2 regions of the Sutcliffiella horikoshii genome follow, and region 1 is predicted to be linked to the other one. Evidence: a T-box and tRNA genes for the amino acid it is inferred to sense, from the RefSeq annotation. Region 1 holds a T-box; the other holds one or more tRNA genes.
What was found. The T-box of region 1 lies ahead of trpS (tryptophan--tRNA ligase). A T-box ahead of a tRNA ligase gene usually reads a tRNA of that ligase, here a tRNA-Trp.
Positions count from the first base shown of each region.

Region 2: it has a tRNA-Trp gene. The T-box ahead of trpS (tryptophan--tRNA ligase) is inferred to sense a tRNA for this amino acid. The anticodon was not compared.

Region 1 covers NZ_CP082918.1:1,324,194-1,331,862, forward strand. The annotation lists gene opp4C (oligopeptide ABC transporter permease) at 1-114, shown strand, start outside; gene K7887_RS06785 (YuzI family membrane protein) at 267-494, shown strand; gene K7887_RS06790 (YjbA family protein) at 594-1,343, shown strand; gene trpS (tryptophan--tRNA ligase) at 1,413-2,402, opposite strand; T-box leader at 2,630-2,846, opposite strand; gene K7887_RS06800 (DUF3899 domain-containing protein) at 2,889-3,266, opposite strand; gene K7887_RS06805 (peptide ABC transporter substrate-binding protein) at 3,610-5,298, shown strand; gene opp3b (oligopeptide ABC transporter permease) at 5,454-6,383, shown strand; gene opp3C (oligopeptide ABC transporter permease) at 6,383-7,393, shown strand; gene K7887_RS06820 (ABC transporter ATP-binding protein) at 7,416-7,669, shown strand, end outside.
Region 2 covers NZ_CP082918.1:991,810-999,478, forward strand. The annotation lists rRNA gene K7887_RS05130 (23S ribosomal RNA) at 1-1,354, shown strand, start outside; rRNA gene rrf (5S ribosomal RNA) at 1,481-1,597, shown strand; tRNA gene K7887_RS05140 (tRNA-Asn) at 1,607-1,681, shown strand; tRNA gene K7887_RS05145 (tRNA-Ser) at 1,689-1,780, shown strand; tRNA gene K7887_RS05150 (tRNA-Glu) at 1,789-1,863, shown strand; tRNA gene K7887_RS05155 (tRNA-Val) at 1,903-1,978, shown strand; tRNA gene K7887_RS05160 (tRNA-Met) at 2,006-2,082, shown strand; tRNA gene K7887_RS05165 (tRNA-Asp) at 2,086-2,161, shown strand; tRNA gene K7887_RS05170 (tRNA-Phe) at 2,183-2,258, shown strand; tRNA gene K7887_RS05175 (tRNA-Thr) at 2,296-2,371, shown strand; tRNA gene K7887_RS05180 (tRNA-Tyr) at 2,379-2,462, shown strand; tRNA gene K7887_RS05185 (tRNA-Trp) at 2,498-2,571, shown strand; tRNA gene K7887_RS05190 (tRNA-His) at 2,589-2,664, shown strand; tRNA gene K7887_RS05195 (tRNA-Gln) at 2,721-2,795, shown strand; tRNA gene K7887_RS05200 (tRNA-Gly) at 2,801-2,875, shown strand; tRNA gene K7887_RS05205 (tRNA-Cys) at 2,885-2,958, shown strand; tRNA gene K7887_RS05210 (tRNA-Leu) at 2,995-3,083, shown strand; tRNA gene K7887_RS05215 (tRNA-Leu) at 3,107-3,190, shown strand; tRNA gene K7887_RS05220 (tRNA-Gly) at 3,194-3,267, shown strand; gene queG (tRNA epoxyqueuosine(34) reductase QueG) at 3,398-4,531, opposite strand; gene K7887_RS05230 (B3/B4 domain-containing protein) at 4,708-5,361, shown strand; gene K7887_RS05235 (nuclease-related domain-containing protein) at 5,418-6,338, shown strand; gene K7887_RS05240 (hypothetical protein) at 6,432-6,734, shown strand; gene K7887_RS05245 (amidase domain-containing protein) at 7,137-7,669, shown strand, end outside.

The DNA.
Region 1 (7,669 bases):
AAACACTGGTGGTATCCGTTATTTCCTGGGTTAATGATTTTAATAACAGTGTTAAGTTTCAACTTTGTTGGAGATGGATTACGTGATGCACTTGATCCAAAAACACTTGACTAGAAAAGCTGAGAGCCGATCTCGGCTTTTCTTTTTGCCTATTTTTAGACGAACTTGTCATTATTTTATTGTCATGTCATAAAATGATAATAATAGTTTGGACAAGGAGACATTATTATGCTCATAAATAGGAAATATTTTGTGAGAGATGGCTAATGATCAGGGGGATTCTTTTTGTCACTGGGTTTGGCATCTCGGTTGTTGGCGGAATTAGCACGATTGCATACTTGAATCTATTTGCAACAGGATTAAGTTTAATGGAGTTTTTATTTTTTCTGCTTACCAGGCCAGAATGCTATCTTTTACCTATTGGTATGATTCTGGTTGCCATCAGCATCTATTTATCTGGCGACCCAAATCCGTCTTTTCGGGACAAAGAGTAGACTTACGGAAAATTAATTGGGTATTTTGGAATAATTATGCACTTCACTGTTCATACTGTTGGATAAATAAAAGAGTAGATGTGAAGTGAGGGGTATGATATGTTGTATCTTCATGACGTATGGGTAAATTGGTTTGAAGGAGAAGAAAACGGTTATAATGTTTGTCATTTTCATGAGTGGAGGAAGGACGATAGTGTAGAATTGTTGGACCAAGTTCCTCTATTGAAAGTAGATTCTGTTTTGTTTCATTATATTGAAAACGACCTCCAAGAGCTGCCTTCATCTTTGCTGGAAGATATTTTTCAAAAAAGCTACATTCGCAAAAACCATGAGAGAATTCAACTGGACTACTGCTTTGTTGTAACAGATGGACAGGGAATATTAGCTGTTGATACGATCGGTTATAATATTCCAATTCGCAAAAGTAGATTGATTCCACGGCAAGAACAACTAGTATATGATATGGTGGAAAACCATGATTTTCAAATGTATTCTTTCTCACCAACTAGCAAATCGCAAAAAGATTATCATATTTTATCCCCATCACCAGATATAATGAACGGTTTGACTAGAAAAGAAAGACAATTGAAGCAACTTCTTTTTATGGCATTGGATCAATTAAGGTCAACTTGCAATGTTGCTGAAATTAGATATTGGTATACGGAATGGAACCCTATTCATTACCGAGAAATTCAGTCGATGAGTTTTGAGGAAGTCTGGTCACAGTTGCTTGAGGAAACAAGGGAAGGTTGGTCTGAAAAACATCAGACATTCTGTGAGCATTTGGTAAAAGGTCAGCCGTTCTTTGAGAAGTTGTGGGAGTTGGAGCAACACCCGAAAGTTAATTAACTGTCGAATATTTCCGAGGAAAGAAAAAGGCTGTCAGAGATTTGCACTGACAGCTTTTTTTATTTGTGCTTAACGGCGTTTGCGGCCTAGGCCCATTGCATTTTCAATTTTCTTAAGTGTTTTCATGGCAACACGGTTTGCGCGTTCGGCACCTTCATCAAGGATGGCATCGAGTTTGTCTGATTCAATAAGATCATTGTACTTCGTTTGAATAGGTTCAAGAGCTTCAACTACTACATTGGCAAGGTCACCTTTAAAGTCTCCATATCCTTTTCCTTCATATTGAACTTCCAATTCCTCAATCGTTTTGTTGGCCAAAATAGAATAGATAGAAAGTAGATTGGAAACTCCGGGTTTGTTTTCTTTATCGTAACGAACAATTCCTTCAGAGTCGGTTACTGCACTCTTAATTTTTTTCTCCAGTTGCTTGGGCGAATCCAATAAGGAGATAAAAGACTTAAGATTTGGATCTGATTTACTCATTTTCTTTGTTGGCTCTGTTAGAGACATGATTCTCGCACCGACTTTTGCAATCTTAACTTCTGGAACAGTCAGGATATCTCTGTATTTTTTATTAAAACGTTCTGCAAGATCTCTTGTCAATTCAAGATGTTGTTTTTGGTCTTCTCCAACGGGAACAACATCTGTGTTGTAAAGTAGGATATCTGCAGCCATTAATGGTGGATAAGTAAGTAATCCCGCCGTTACGGCTTCCTTCCCTGTTGATTTATCCTTAAATTGTGTCATTCTTTCCAATTCACCGATATACGCAACGCATTGCATCATCCATCCAAGTTGAGCGTGCGCAGGTACTTCTGATTGAATAAAAAGTGTTGCTTTTTCTGGGTCAAGGCCGATCGCAAGGTATAGAGCAGCTAGCTTTCGGATATTTCTGCGTAGCTCCTGTGGATCCTGTTGAACTGTAATTGCGTGTTGGTCCACGATACAGAAGTAACTGTTGTAATCGTTTTGCAGTTCGACAAACTGCTTCATTGCTCCGATGTAGTTACCAAGCGTTACATTCCCACTTGGTTGAATCCCTGAGAAAATTGTTTTCATTGTTTATTCTCCTCTTCTTTATAAATAGGTGATGGTTATTTTTACTTTGTATAAAATAATAAGTTGATTGCAGTGGAAGGCGCGCAGACTCCCGCGGGAGGAAGGGACAGGGGAGACCCCGCAACGAAGTGAGGAGGCTCCCGGACCGCCCGCAGGAAAGCGAAGCGCCTGGAACGGAAATCAACGGTTAAGATTTAACACACACAAAAAGGCCCAATCATCCCTGAAAAAGGGACGAATGGACCGTGGTACCACCCTTATTATTTCACACAAAAAATGCAGAAATCACTTAACCTTGTAACGTAAGGATACGTCACAGCCTACTAATTTGTTCAGCCGTGAAGCTCAGAAGTCCATTCCTAAACGGTTAGCTGTTTGTTCACACCACCCACAAACTCTCTAAAAACTAAGCAGTTTAGTACTACTCTTCATCATTGCTTTTATTGAATAAATATTCTTTTATTATAACCATTTCAATGGAAAATATCAACTATTGTAATACATAAATAGCGAAATCAACATACAAAGGAACAACAACAGGGAAGCTACAAAAATATGCTGAGTGGATAGTGGTTGTAATAGTTCAGATGGCGGTCTCATTTCATTTCTAATATCTTGTGCTAACTCTTTGTCAGGTTGTGAGGATGCAAAAATTCTTCTGAAACTGTAGGTAATACCATCAAAAAAACCTTTTTGGACCACTAATGTAAATAAAGAAATAAAAATAAAGACACTAGAAATGGTAAAGGATGTATTAATGAAGGTCAGCAGGTTAATTTCTCCATAATATATCCAACTTGTGCCGAATGTCGCTAAAAGTAAAATCAAGAAAAAGATGAGTGAAGATCTAATCGAAATATTCATGCTCCCTCCTATGTAAGAAGTTTAAAATTTGTCATCTAAATTGTATTGTAATGAAATGAATAGAATAAGACAAATATAAAGAAACTATAAAAGGAATTACTTGTAAAAGTATAAAGTCAAAAAGATGTAACGTTTGTAATATATTTGCAATATTTGAAGCATTATTCACGAAAACTTTATAGGTCTTTCGAACCATTTTTGTAATGAATATGCTTGAAATATCAGTATTTTGTAAAATTGACGTTAAATTTATGAATGCACAATGTTTAGAAAACTTGTATAATAAAAATCGTTACCTCGAAACACAACAATTTTCGACATAATTTTCTAGGGGGTTAAGTAAATGAAAAAGTCAAAATATTTACTTCTTTTAGCGCTTACACTTGTACTTAGTGCTTTCTTAGCTGCATGTGGCGGCGGAAATTCAGCGCAAAACAATGGAGGACAAGGGGAAACTCCACCAGCAGGTGAAGGAGAACCTACAGGTCCACAAGTACTTAACGTAGTTGATTCTGCAGAGATTCCAACAATGGACTCAGTACAAGGTACTGATGCAGTAGCATTCAACGTAATGAACAACGTTTTTGAAGGTCTTTACAGACTTGGAGAAAATGATGAAGTAGTAGAAGGTGTTGCGAAAAGTCATGAAGTATCCGAAGACGGTCTTACTTATACTTTCACATTACGTGAAGATTCCGTATGGTCAAACGGCGAGCCTGTAACGGCAAACGATTTCGTATTTGCTTGGCAGCGTGCAGTTGACCCGAACTCTGGTTCTGAATATGGTCCATATATGATGAATGGAAAAATCAAAAATGCTACACAAGTTTCTGCTGGTGAATTACCACTTGAAGAGCTTGGTGTAAAAGCAGTTGATGATTATACTCTTGAGGTAACGCTTGAGCAACCAGTTGCTTATTTTGAATCTTTAATGACATTCCCTACGTTCTTCCCACAAAACCAAAAGTTCTTGGAAGAACAAGGTGACAAATATGCATTAGAAGCTGACACTCTAATCTACAACGGTCCATTCACTTTAGACAGCTGGGAGCATGAAGTAGGCTGGACAATGAAGAAAAATGCTGACTATTGGGATGCTGAAACAGTAAAACTTGATGAAATCAACGTTAAAGTTGTTAAAGAAGTTTCTACTGGTGTTAACTTATACACTGCACAACAAATTGATATTTCTCCTGGTTTAACATCTGACTTTGTAACTCAGTACAAAGAAGATCCAGATTTGATTTCTTACCTGGAGCCAACTATTTTCTGGTTTAAATTTAACCAAACGAAAAACGAAGCTTTAGCGAATGTTAACATCCGTAAAGCAATTTCTATGGGCTTCAATAAGCAAGACATGGCTGATTACGTATTAAACAACGGTTCTATTCCGGCAAACTACTCTGTACCTGTTGAATTTGTTCAACACCCTGAAACAGGAGAAGACTTCCGCGAAAAGAATGGCGATATAAACGCATTTGATGCAGAAAAAGCTAAAGAGCATTGGGAAAAAGGTCTTGAAGAGCTAGGTACTGAGGCTGTTACAATTGAAATCCTTGGTGGAGACACTGAAACAGCGAAAACTATGCAAGAATACCTTCAAAACCAATTGCAAGAAAATCTTCCTGGTTTAACAATCAAGTTGAAAGAAGTACCATTTGCTCAACGTCTGGATTTAGATGCAGCAATGGACTATGACATGCAGCTTGCTGGATGGGGTCCTGACTATCTTGATGCGATTTCTTTCTCTAATCTTTGGATTACAGATGGTGGAAACAACAAGATGGGTTATTCCAACGAAGAGTACGATAAATTATTGAACGACGTAATGACTACGTATGCGAACGATCCAGTAAAACGTTTTGAAGCGATGCAAGAAGCAGAAAGAATTCTTCTTGAAGAAGACGCTGCGATTGCTCCAATCTACCAACGTGGTACGACAAGACTTTGGAAGCCTTACGTTCAAAACGTATACCGTCACAACTTTGGTCCTGACTTCAGCTACAAATGGGCTTACATCAGCGGTAAATAATATTATACTGATATAAAAATAATTCTTTTAAAATAGAGAAAAAGAGAGTATATTTGAAACATATACTCTCTTTTTCCCTGTAAGGAAATTGTCGAATTTTAGGGAAAATTATAAACAATTCGAATTCGACGCATTATTTTTTAGGAGGTGCAGAGATGACAAAGTACTTGTTGCAACGTATCTTATATATGTTTATCACCTTATTCTTAATTGCCTCATTTACATTCTTCCTGATGAAGATGATGCCAGGTTCCCCATTTACGATGCAAGACAAACTGTCAGAAGCACAAAAAGCAATTCTAAATGCCAAATATGGTCTTGATGATCCAATGCCTGTACAATATTTGAAATATCTAGGAAGCCTAGTTCAAGGTGATCTTGGTATCTCGTTTCAATATGACAACAGAAGCGTTACGAGTTTGATTATGCAGCGTATCGGCCCATCAGCTCAACTTGGGTTCCAAGCAATGTTCTTCGGTACAATAATCGGAATATTCTTAGGAGTTATTGCTGCATTAAGACAAAACACATGGGTTGACTACGGTTCCACCATTATGGCCGTGCTTGGTAAATCGATTCCTTCCTTTGTTTTCGCAGGATTATTACAATACTGGATTGGGGTTAAACTTGGCTGGTTTCCAGTTGCCTTCTGGTCAGGATGGGAATTTACGGTCCTGCCAACGATTGCACTAGCGATGTTCCCAATCGCCATTTCCGCACGTTTCATGCGTACCGAAATGATCGAGGTTTTAGGTTCAGATTATATTACTTTGGCACGTGCTAAAGGTGCTTCCAATTATGATATCGCAGTAAAGCATGCATTAAGAAATGCATTGATTCCAGTCGTAACGGTTCTAGGACCGTTGGCTGTAAGTTTGATGACAGGAACACTTGTTATTGAGAAAATCTTCTCTATCCCAGGTCTTGGAGAACAGTTTGTGCGATCCATTACAACAAACGACTATCCAGTAATCATGGGAACGACATTGTTCTTTGCAGCACTTTTCATTGTCATCGTTCTTGTAGTTGATATTCTTTATGGAATTATCGACCCGCGTATTCGCCTGGCAGGAGGTAAGAAATAATGAATAACAACAAATTTGATAAACTGCCAAAGGAATTATTCCAACCGGCGGTACAAGACCCTAGTAAAAGTGAAAAAATAGCGAAACCAAGTTTGACCTATTGGCAAACTGCATGGTTGCGCATTAAGAAAAATAAAGCAGCTATTGCTGGAGCTGTTATTCTAATCGTCATTGCATTTCTTGCACTTTTTGGACCATTTATGAATAATCACGGTTTTAATACTCAGGATGTAACACAGGGGAATCTTCCTCCTAAAGTTCCTGGCATTGAGAAACTTGGTATCATGGATGGAACAAGAGATGGAGTGGACGTTTACGAACAACGTGGAGTTGAAGATTATTATTGGTTCGGTACCGATAGTCTTGGACGTGACTTATGGACACGTGTTTGGACAGGTACACGTATTTCTCTATACATTGCCCTATTAGCAGCTTTCATTGATATGGTAATAGGTGTAGCTTATGGTGGAATTTCAGGTTTTTACGGTGGACGTACAGATAACATCATGCAACGTATCATCGAAGTTTTAGTTGGTATTCCAAATTTAGTTATCGTTATTCTAATGATTCTCGTACTTGAGCCGGGGATTATAGCGATTACCATAGCATTAACCATAACCGGTTGGGTCGGAATGGCCAGGGTCGTCCGGGGGCAGGTTCTAAAGCTTAAGAGCCAGGAATATGTCCTTGCATCCAAAACGCTCGGTTCAACCAATAACCGAATCATAACTAAACACTTACTGCCGAACGTGGTAGGAGTAGTCATCATTAATACGATGTTTACCATTCCAAGTGCTATTTTCTTCGAGGCATTCCTAAGCTTCATCGGACTCGGCTTGAAGCCTCCTATGGCATCACTTGGTACGTTAATAGACGACGGATTCAAATCCTTGCAGATCTTCCCGCACATCATGGTGTTCCCAGCAATTATCATCAGTTTATTGATGATTGCGTTTAACCTTGTAGCGGACGGGTTCCGTGATGCATTAGATCCTAAGATGAAAGACTAGTTATAAAGGCAGGTGAATGACAATGGAAAAAATTCTTGAAGTGAAAAACTTACATGTTTCTTTTGATACATTCGGAGGAGAAGTCAAGGCTATCCGTGGAGTTGATTTTGATTTAAAAAAAGGTGAAACGTTGGCGATTGTGGGGGAATCCGGGTCCGGAAAATCCGTAACTACAAAAACCGTTATGCGTTTATTACCTAAACATAATTCCAATATTAAACACGGTGAAATCTTATTTGACGGAAAAGACTTAGCAAAGCTTTCTGAAAAAGAAAT
Region 2 (7,669 bases), 330 kb from region 1:
GGAAATATAGTACCGAAGTTCCTGATTTCACACTGCCAAGAAAAGCCTCTAGCGAGGAGTATGGTGCCCGTACCGCAAACCGACACAGGTAGGCGAGGAGAGAATCCTAAGGTGAGCGAGAGAACTCTGGTTAAGGAACTCGGCAAAATGACCCCGTAACTTCGGGAGAAGGGGTGCTCTGTTAGGGTGTTAAAGCCCGAGAGAGCCGCAGTGAATAGGCCCAGGCGACTGTTTAGCAAAAACACAGGTCTCTGCGAAGCCGTAAGGCGAAGTATAGGGGCTGACGCCTGCCCGGTGCTGGAAGGTTAAGGGGAGAGGTTAGCGCAAGCGAAGCTTTGAACCGAAGCCCCAGTAAACGGCGGCCGTAACTATAACGGTCCTAAGGTAGCGAAATTCCTTGTCGGGTAAGTTCCGACCCGCACGAAAGGCGTAACGATCTGGGCACTGTCTCAACCAGAGACTCGGTGAAATTATAGTACCTGTGAAGATGCAGGTTACCCGCGACAGGACGGAAAGACCCCGTGGAGCTTTACTGTAGCCTGATATTGAATTTTGGTACAGCTTGTACAGGATAGGTAGGAGCCTGAGAAGCCGGAGCGCTAGCTTCGGTGGAGGCGTCGGTGGGATACTACCCTGGCTGTATTGAAATTCTAACCCGCAGCCCTTATCGGGCTGGGAGACAGTGTCAGGTGGGCAGTTTGACTGGGGCGGTCGCCTCCTAAAGAGTAACGGAGGCGCCCAAAGGTTCCCTCAGAATGGTTGGAAATCATTCGCAGAGTGTAAAGGCACAAGGGAGCTTGACTGCGAGACCTACAAGTCGAGCAGGGACGAAAGTCGGGCTTAGTGATCCGGTGGTTCCGCATGGAAGGGCCATCGCTCAACGGATAAAAGCTACCCCGGGGATAACAGGCTTATCTCCCCCAAGAGTCCACATCGACGGGGAGGTTTGGCACCTCGATGTCGGCTCATCGCATCCTGGGGCTGTAGTCGGTCCCAAGGGTTGGGCTGTTCGCCCATTAAAGCGGTACGCGAGCTGGGTTCAGAACGTCGTGAGACAGTTCGGTCCCTATCCGTCGTGGGCGCAGGAAATTTGAGAGGAGCTGTCCTTAGTACGAGAGGACCGGGATGGACGCACCGCTGGTGTACCAGTTGTCTTGCCAAAGGCATAGCTGGGTAGCTACGTGCGGACGGGATAAGTGCTGAAAGCATCTAAGCATGAAGCCCCCCTCAAGATGAGATTTCCTTTTGCTTCGGCAAGTAAGATCCCTGAAAGATGATCAGGTAGATAGGTTCGAGGTGGAAGCATGGTGACATGTGCAGCTGACGAATACTAATCGATCGAGGACTTAACCCAAATAAGTATCGAAATAAGTGAACGATATGAATATCTTGATAGGAACACATTATCTAGTTTTGAAGGAACAAAAAAAGATGAAAAAACATCTTGATTTTCTTCAAAGATATATTATAATAATATTTGTCTGGTAATGATGGCGAAGAGGTCACACCCGTTCCCATACCGAACACGGAAGTTAAGCTCTTCAGCGCCGATGGTAGTTGGGGGATCTCCCCCTGTGAGAGTAGGACGTTGCCAGGCTGGTATTAATCCACCATAGCTCAGCGGTAGAGCATTCGGCTGTTAACCGAAGGGTCGTAGGTTCGAATCCTACTGGTGGAGCCAATAATATGGAGAGCTGTCCGAGTGGCCGAAGGAGCACGATTGGAAATCGTGTAGACGGTCAACGCCGTCTCAAGGGTTCAAATCCCTTGCTCTCCGCCATTATCTTTGGCCCGTTGGTCAAGCGGTTAAGACACCGCCCTTTCACGGCGGTAACACGGGTTCGAATCCCGTACGGGTCACCAAAGTTTTTCCGAGACATTTACAATGAGTGTCCATACATAGGAGGATTAGCTCAGCTGGGAGAGCATCTGCCTTACAAGCAGAGGGTCGGCGGTTCGATCCCGTCATCCTCCACCATTAGTTTTCTAACATTCTTTATATTATCGCGGGGTGGAGCAGTTCGGTAGCTCGTCGGGCTCATAACCCGAAGGTCGCAGGTTCAAATCCTGTCCCCGCAACCAAATGGTCCCGTGGTGTAGCGGTTAACATGCCTGCCTGTCACGCAGGAGATCGCCGGTTCGATCCCGGTCGGGACCGCCATTTTCTTTGAAAATAGAATTAGGCTCGGTAGCTCAGTTGGTAGAGCAATGGACTGAAAATCCATGTGTCGGCGGTTCGATTCCGTCCCGAGCCACCATGATTTTTTCACCAAAGTGAAAAAATCACCATATAATGCCGGTGTAGCTCAGTTGGTAGAGCAACTGACTTGTAATCAGTAGGTCGTGGGTTCGACTCCTATCGCCGGCACCAGAAATATGGAGGGGTAGCGAAGTGGCTAAACGCGGCGGACTGTAAATCCGCTCCTTCGGGTTCGGCAGTTCGAATCTGCCCCCCTCCACCATTTCTTTTAAAATAAAAAGTAACAAATTGCATCATAGGGGCATAGTTTAACGGTAGAACAGAGGTCTCCAAAACCTCCGGTGTGGGTTCGATTCCTACTGCCCCTGCCAATTTTATAAAAATTATGGCGGCTGTGGCGAAGTGGTTAACGCACCTGATTGTGGTTCAGGCATTCGTGGGTTCGATTCCCATCAGTCGCCCCATATTTTATTTTATCGACTTATATAAAAGATTGAGTCGTTTTTATTTCCAGTTTTATTGGGCTATAGCCAAGCGGTAAGGCATCGCACTTTGACTGCGACATGCGTTGGTTCGAATCCAGCTAGCCCAGCCATTTTTGCGGAAGTAGTTCAGTGGTAGAACACCACCTTGCCAAGGTGGGGGTCGCGGGTTCGAATCCCGTCTTCCGCTCCAAATATTTCAGGTGGCATAGCCAAGTGGTAAGGCCAAGGTCTGCAAAACCTTTATCACCGGTTCAAATCCGGTTGCCACCTCCAATTTTATTAAAATAGTTATTCATATATACGAGACAAGCCGGGGTGGCGGAACTGGCAGACGCACAGGACTTAAAATCCTGCGGTAGGTGACTACCGTACCGGTTCGATTCCGGTCCTCGGCACCATTTGAATAATTATGATTGAGTATGCCGGTGTGGCGGAATTGGCAGACGCGCACGACTCAAAATCGTGTTCCTCTGGAGTGCCGGTTCGACCCCGGCCACCGGTACCAATCGCGGGTGTAGTTTAATGGTAAAACCTCAGCCTTCCAAGCTGATGTCGTGGGTTCGATTCCCATCACCCGCTCCATACATAACTTATCAAGACTCTGACCTTTGGTTGGGGTCTTTTTTGCGTCTTTGAAAGTTCAGCTTTTTTATCAATTAATAAAAGCCACAGGGCAACTGGTGCTCTGTGGCTTTTAAACGTGTTGTTGATTCTATTCAGTTAGCATGCCAATTCCTTTTTCAAGTTCTTTTAACACTTCAGGATCTTTTTCCGTTGCTTTATAATTTTGCAGTGATTCTAAAGCTTGCTTATCACCTATTTTTCCTACTGCCCAGGCTGCTGTTCCTCTTATTACCGGACGAGGATCATTTTTTAATAGACTTAGGAGATCAGGAATAGACGAAGTATCTTTGTAATGAGCTAGCGCAATAATGGCGTTTCGCTGTATCGGTTTTTTCCCACGCCAGGATCCAGAGATCTTACCAAAGTTCTCTTTAAATTCTCTGTTGGAGATGGTCAAAAGAGGTTTTAGTTTCGGTTTTACAATTTCAGGATCGGGCTCCATTTCAGGGTGAAGATGAAAGTTTTTGCCTTTATTTTCAGGACACACTGTCTGGCAAGTATCACAACCATATAGCCTGTTCCCTAATTTGGTGCGATATTCTTCGGCAAGGAAGCCTTTTGTTTGTGTTAGGAATGCAATGCATTTATTGGAATCGAGTTGTCCACCTTGAACGAGTGCACCTGTAGGACAGACTTCCACACATTTATTACAGGTCCCACAGTTGTCTTCTAGTGGTGTATCTGGTTCAAAGGGTAATGTAGTAATCATTTCTCCTAAATACACATAGGAACCAAATTCAGGCGTTATAATGGCACAGTTTTTTCCGCTCCATCCGATACCTGCACGTTCAGCAACCGCCCTGTCACTAAGCTCACCGGTATCTACCATCAATTTCATTAGAGCGTCTGGACGTTTTTCTTTTATAAATGCTTCTAGCAAGCTGAGTTTCTCACGTAAAATATCGTGGTAATCGACTCCCCAAGATGCACGGCAAAATATCCCGCGTCGCTCTTCCCTAGTGCTTCTTGGTGCGTCTTTCATTTTGGAAGGATAGGCAAGAGCAATAGCAATGATGCTTTTCGCTTTGGGTACTATGAGCTCAGGGTTAGTGCGTTTTTCTATATCAGGTTCCTCGAATCCTGATTGATAGTTGAGCTCCTGTTGAGTGATTAGTCTTTCTTTTAGACCAGTGAAGATTCCGGCGCTGGCAAATCCAATCTTATCAATGCCTATTTGTTTACTATAGGCGATTACTTCTTCTTTTAATTTTTCCTCATTCAATGTGAACACCTCCTTTATTGTTTTTTTAGCCAACCTATATTTTAACATATTTTTAAGAAGGATCATTTTGTTTGATATATCTAATTATATCCATTTTGAATCAAAAATCTTGAAGGGAGTATCGAACAAGTTATATGATACAATTACCATAATAATGAAAAGAAAGGGTGGGCTAGATGAGGGTTTTGGTTGCTGAAAATGTAGCTGGGAAGTTCGGTATCATTTTTTATAAAGATATTACAGTTGGTTCCTCTCCACAGATGTTAAAAGGCAGAATCCGCCTTTTCCAAGAATCACTTCACTTGGATTTAGAAGATAAGGATATGAAAGATATTCCCGGGGTGGCCGAGTGGCGTTCTGTATTCAAGGAAACAGGGACAGATCCATCTAGGTATCGTCCATCTGTCGAGGCGTTGTACCGTAGGGTGAAAAAAGGACAATTCCTACAACCGTTCAATTCAGCTGTCGATTTGAATAACTTTTTTTCTATGAAATATGAAATACCTTTAGGAATCTATGATGCTGATAAGATTACCGGCGATGTAAGGATTTCGGTGGGTGACGAGACTGTAAGCTATGAAGGGTTAAATGGACGAGAAATTAAGTTAACTAATATGCTTCACACGAGTGACGAGGCAGGTCCGTTTGGAAGTCCTTTTGTCGATAGTCGCAGGACGGCCGTCTCAGAGGAGAGCACTACTTCTGCGTTGCATGTTGTGTATTTCAAGCCTTCCATGGAAAGTGGGGAATGTGAAGAAATGCTTGCGGCGATTAGCGAGATGTTTCTGCAGGTTCATGGTGGAACGAGTGAGTATTGGGTTTTGGATTAAAAGTAGGTAATTAGGTTTGCCTGCTTTTTACTATATTTATGATGGGAGTGTTGTGGATGGTCTTAGTGTTGAAAGAGCGTAAGGAGCCTAGTGAGCTGAAGTTATTAAGGATGCTGAAGGCGCGCGGGGGCTTAGTGGATGAAAGTCGCTTTTGGAACTTGGAAAAAGGTTATCGGGGAGAGGTTCTATTTGATAAATGGTTCTCTGCCTTGGATGGCGAGTGGATTGTAGTGAATGATCTGCTGCTCGAGTATGGAGGCAGTTTGTTTCAAATCGACTCACTTGTGATTGGAGCGGATAGGGTGTACCTTTTTGAAGTGAAGAACTTTGAAGGTGATTTCTATCTAGATGAAGGAAGGTGGATGTCCATCAGTAATAATGAAATTAAAAATCCCTTGTTACAAATGCAACGGTGTGAAACCGCGTTAAGACAACTTCTCAGAAGCCTCGGATTTCAATCCTCCATAGAAGCTACCCTCATTTTTATAAACCCCGAGTTTACCCTCTTTAATTGTTCTCCTAATTTACCTTTCGTGTTCTGTTCCCAATTAAATCGGTTTTCTAAGAAGTTGTTGAAGCAATCTTCTAGTTCAGCAAGGCTAAATGCACGTCACTCTCGTTTGGCTGAGAAGTTGTGTGAGCTGCATATGGAGAAGTCGCCGTATGAACGGCTGCCTGAGTATAGGTATGAGGATTTGCGGAAGGGGATTGTTTGTGTTGGGTGTGGGGGGATGGGGGTTCGGCATGGAAGAAAAATGATAATTTGTAATGAATGTGATTTTAAAGAAGAATATAAAGCATCGGTAATCAGAAGTATTACAGAATTAATGAGTCTATTCCCTGAAAGACCATTAACTTCGAAAAATATCTTTGAGTGGTGTAATGGATTAGTTACATTAAGATCCATACAACGAATTCTTATAAAAAATTTTTCTTTAGAGGGATTTGGTCGATCTTCGCACTATATAAAATTATAATATATTTCTTGATGCTCTTTAGAGTAGAGGTAACGGCTAACGATGACAGAAACACTTAAAGTAGAGGAACTCTGTCTTCGTAGGGGCAGAACGATGACAGAACTTCAAAAGAGAAAGGAACTTTGTCATCATAGAGACAGAACGATGCCAAAACTTCAGAAACGAAAGGAACTTTGTCATCGTAGAGGCGGAACGATGACAGAACTTCAAAAAAGAGAGGAACTTTGTCATCGTAAGGGCGGAACAATGCCAGAACTTCAGAAACGAAAGGAACTTTGTCATCGTAGAGGCGGAACAATGCCAGAACTTCAGAAACGAAAGGAACTTTGTCATCGTAGAGGCAGAACGATGCCAGAACTTCATAAGAGAGAGGAACTTTGTCATCGTAGAGGTTGAATAGTACCATAACTCCCCCAACAAAGATCCAAGTGCAACCCCAGTTACCCAAAACCTTTTAACAAAGACCCAAGTGCAACCCCCAGTTACCCAAAACCTTTTAACAAAGACCCAAGTGCAACCCCCAGTTACCCAAAACCTTTTAACAAAGATCCAAGTACAACCCCAGTTACCCAAAACCTTTAACAAAGTCCCAAGTGCAACCCCCAGTTACCCAAAACCTTTTAACAAAAATCCAAGTGCAACCCGAGTTACCCAAAACCTTTCAACAAAGATTCAACCCAAAACCAAGTTCCCCAAAACCGCTACCCCAAAAAAAAATCCAAAATCCCTCACACAAATTCCAAGCCCCCCACATAAACATATCTACAAGGACCATTACCCAGAGAGAGGGGCAAGCCTATGAGGGAAAAGCTGAGAGCACATATTCAAGACCGTCTTGATACTTATGTCTACAAAAGCAAGCAAACGAGCAGAACAATAATGAACGATGTCACCATAAAACAAAAACAAGAAGCACATAAGCGTAGAGGTGCGGAGATAGTTAAGTGCAGTGCGACGGCGAGGATTCATTCGATTCATGAGGATGAAAAACAGCGGGAGGCCACTGTTTTTTACGAGATTCACATTCGGTATTTAATAAAGCAAAGGGAAAAATTGTATCTAGAGGAAGAAGCAGATCAGCGTTATTCTGAATGGATTGATGGTGAACTCATACAAGATTTCTCCATTCAGGATGAGGGGGATCGGACTTCAGCTCGTTTCATTCCGCCACAAGAGGAGGAGGAAGAGCAACAGCCATTGCGATTCAAATATAGTCGGGTGGAAGCAGTCAGGTATGCGGAGCAATATTGGAACAGTTATAATCCTCAGTTTAAGAAGTTTGAGGTGAATTGTACAAATTATATTTCGCAGTGTTTGTATGCTGGCGGGGC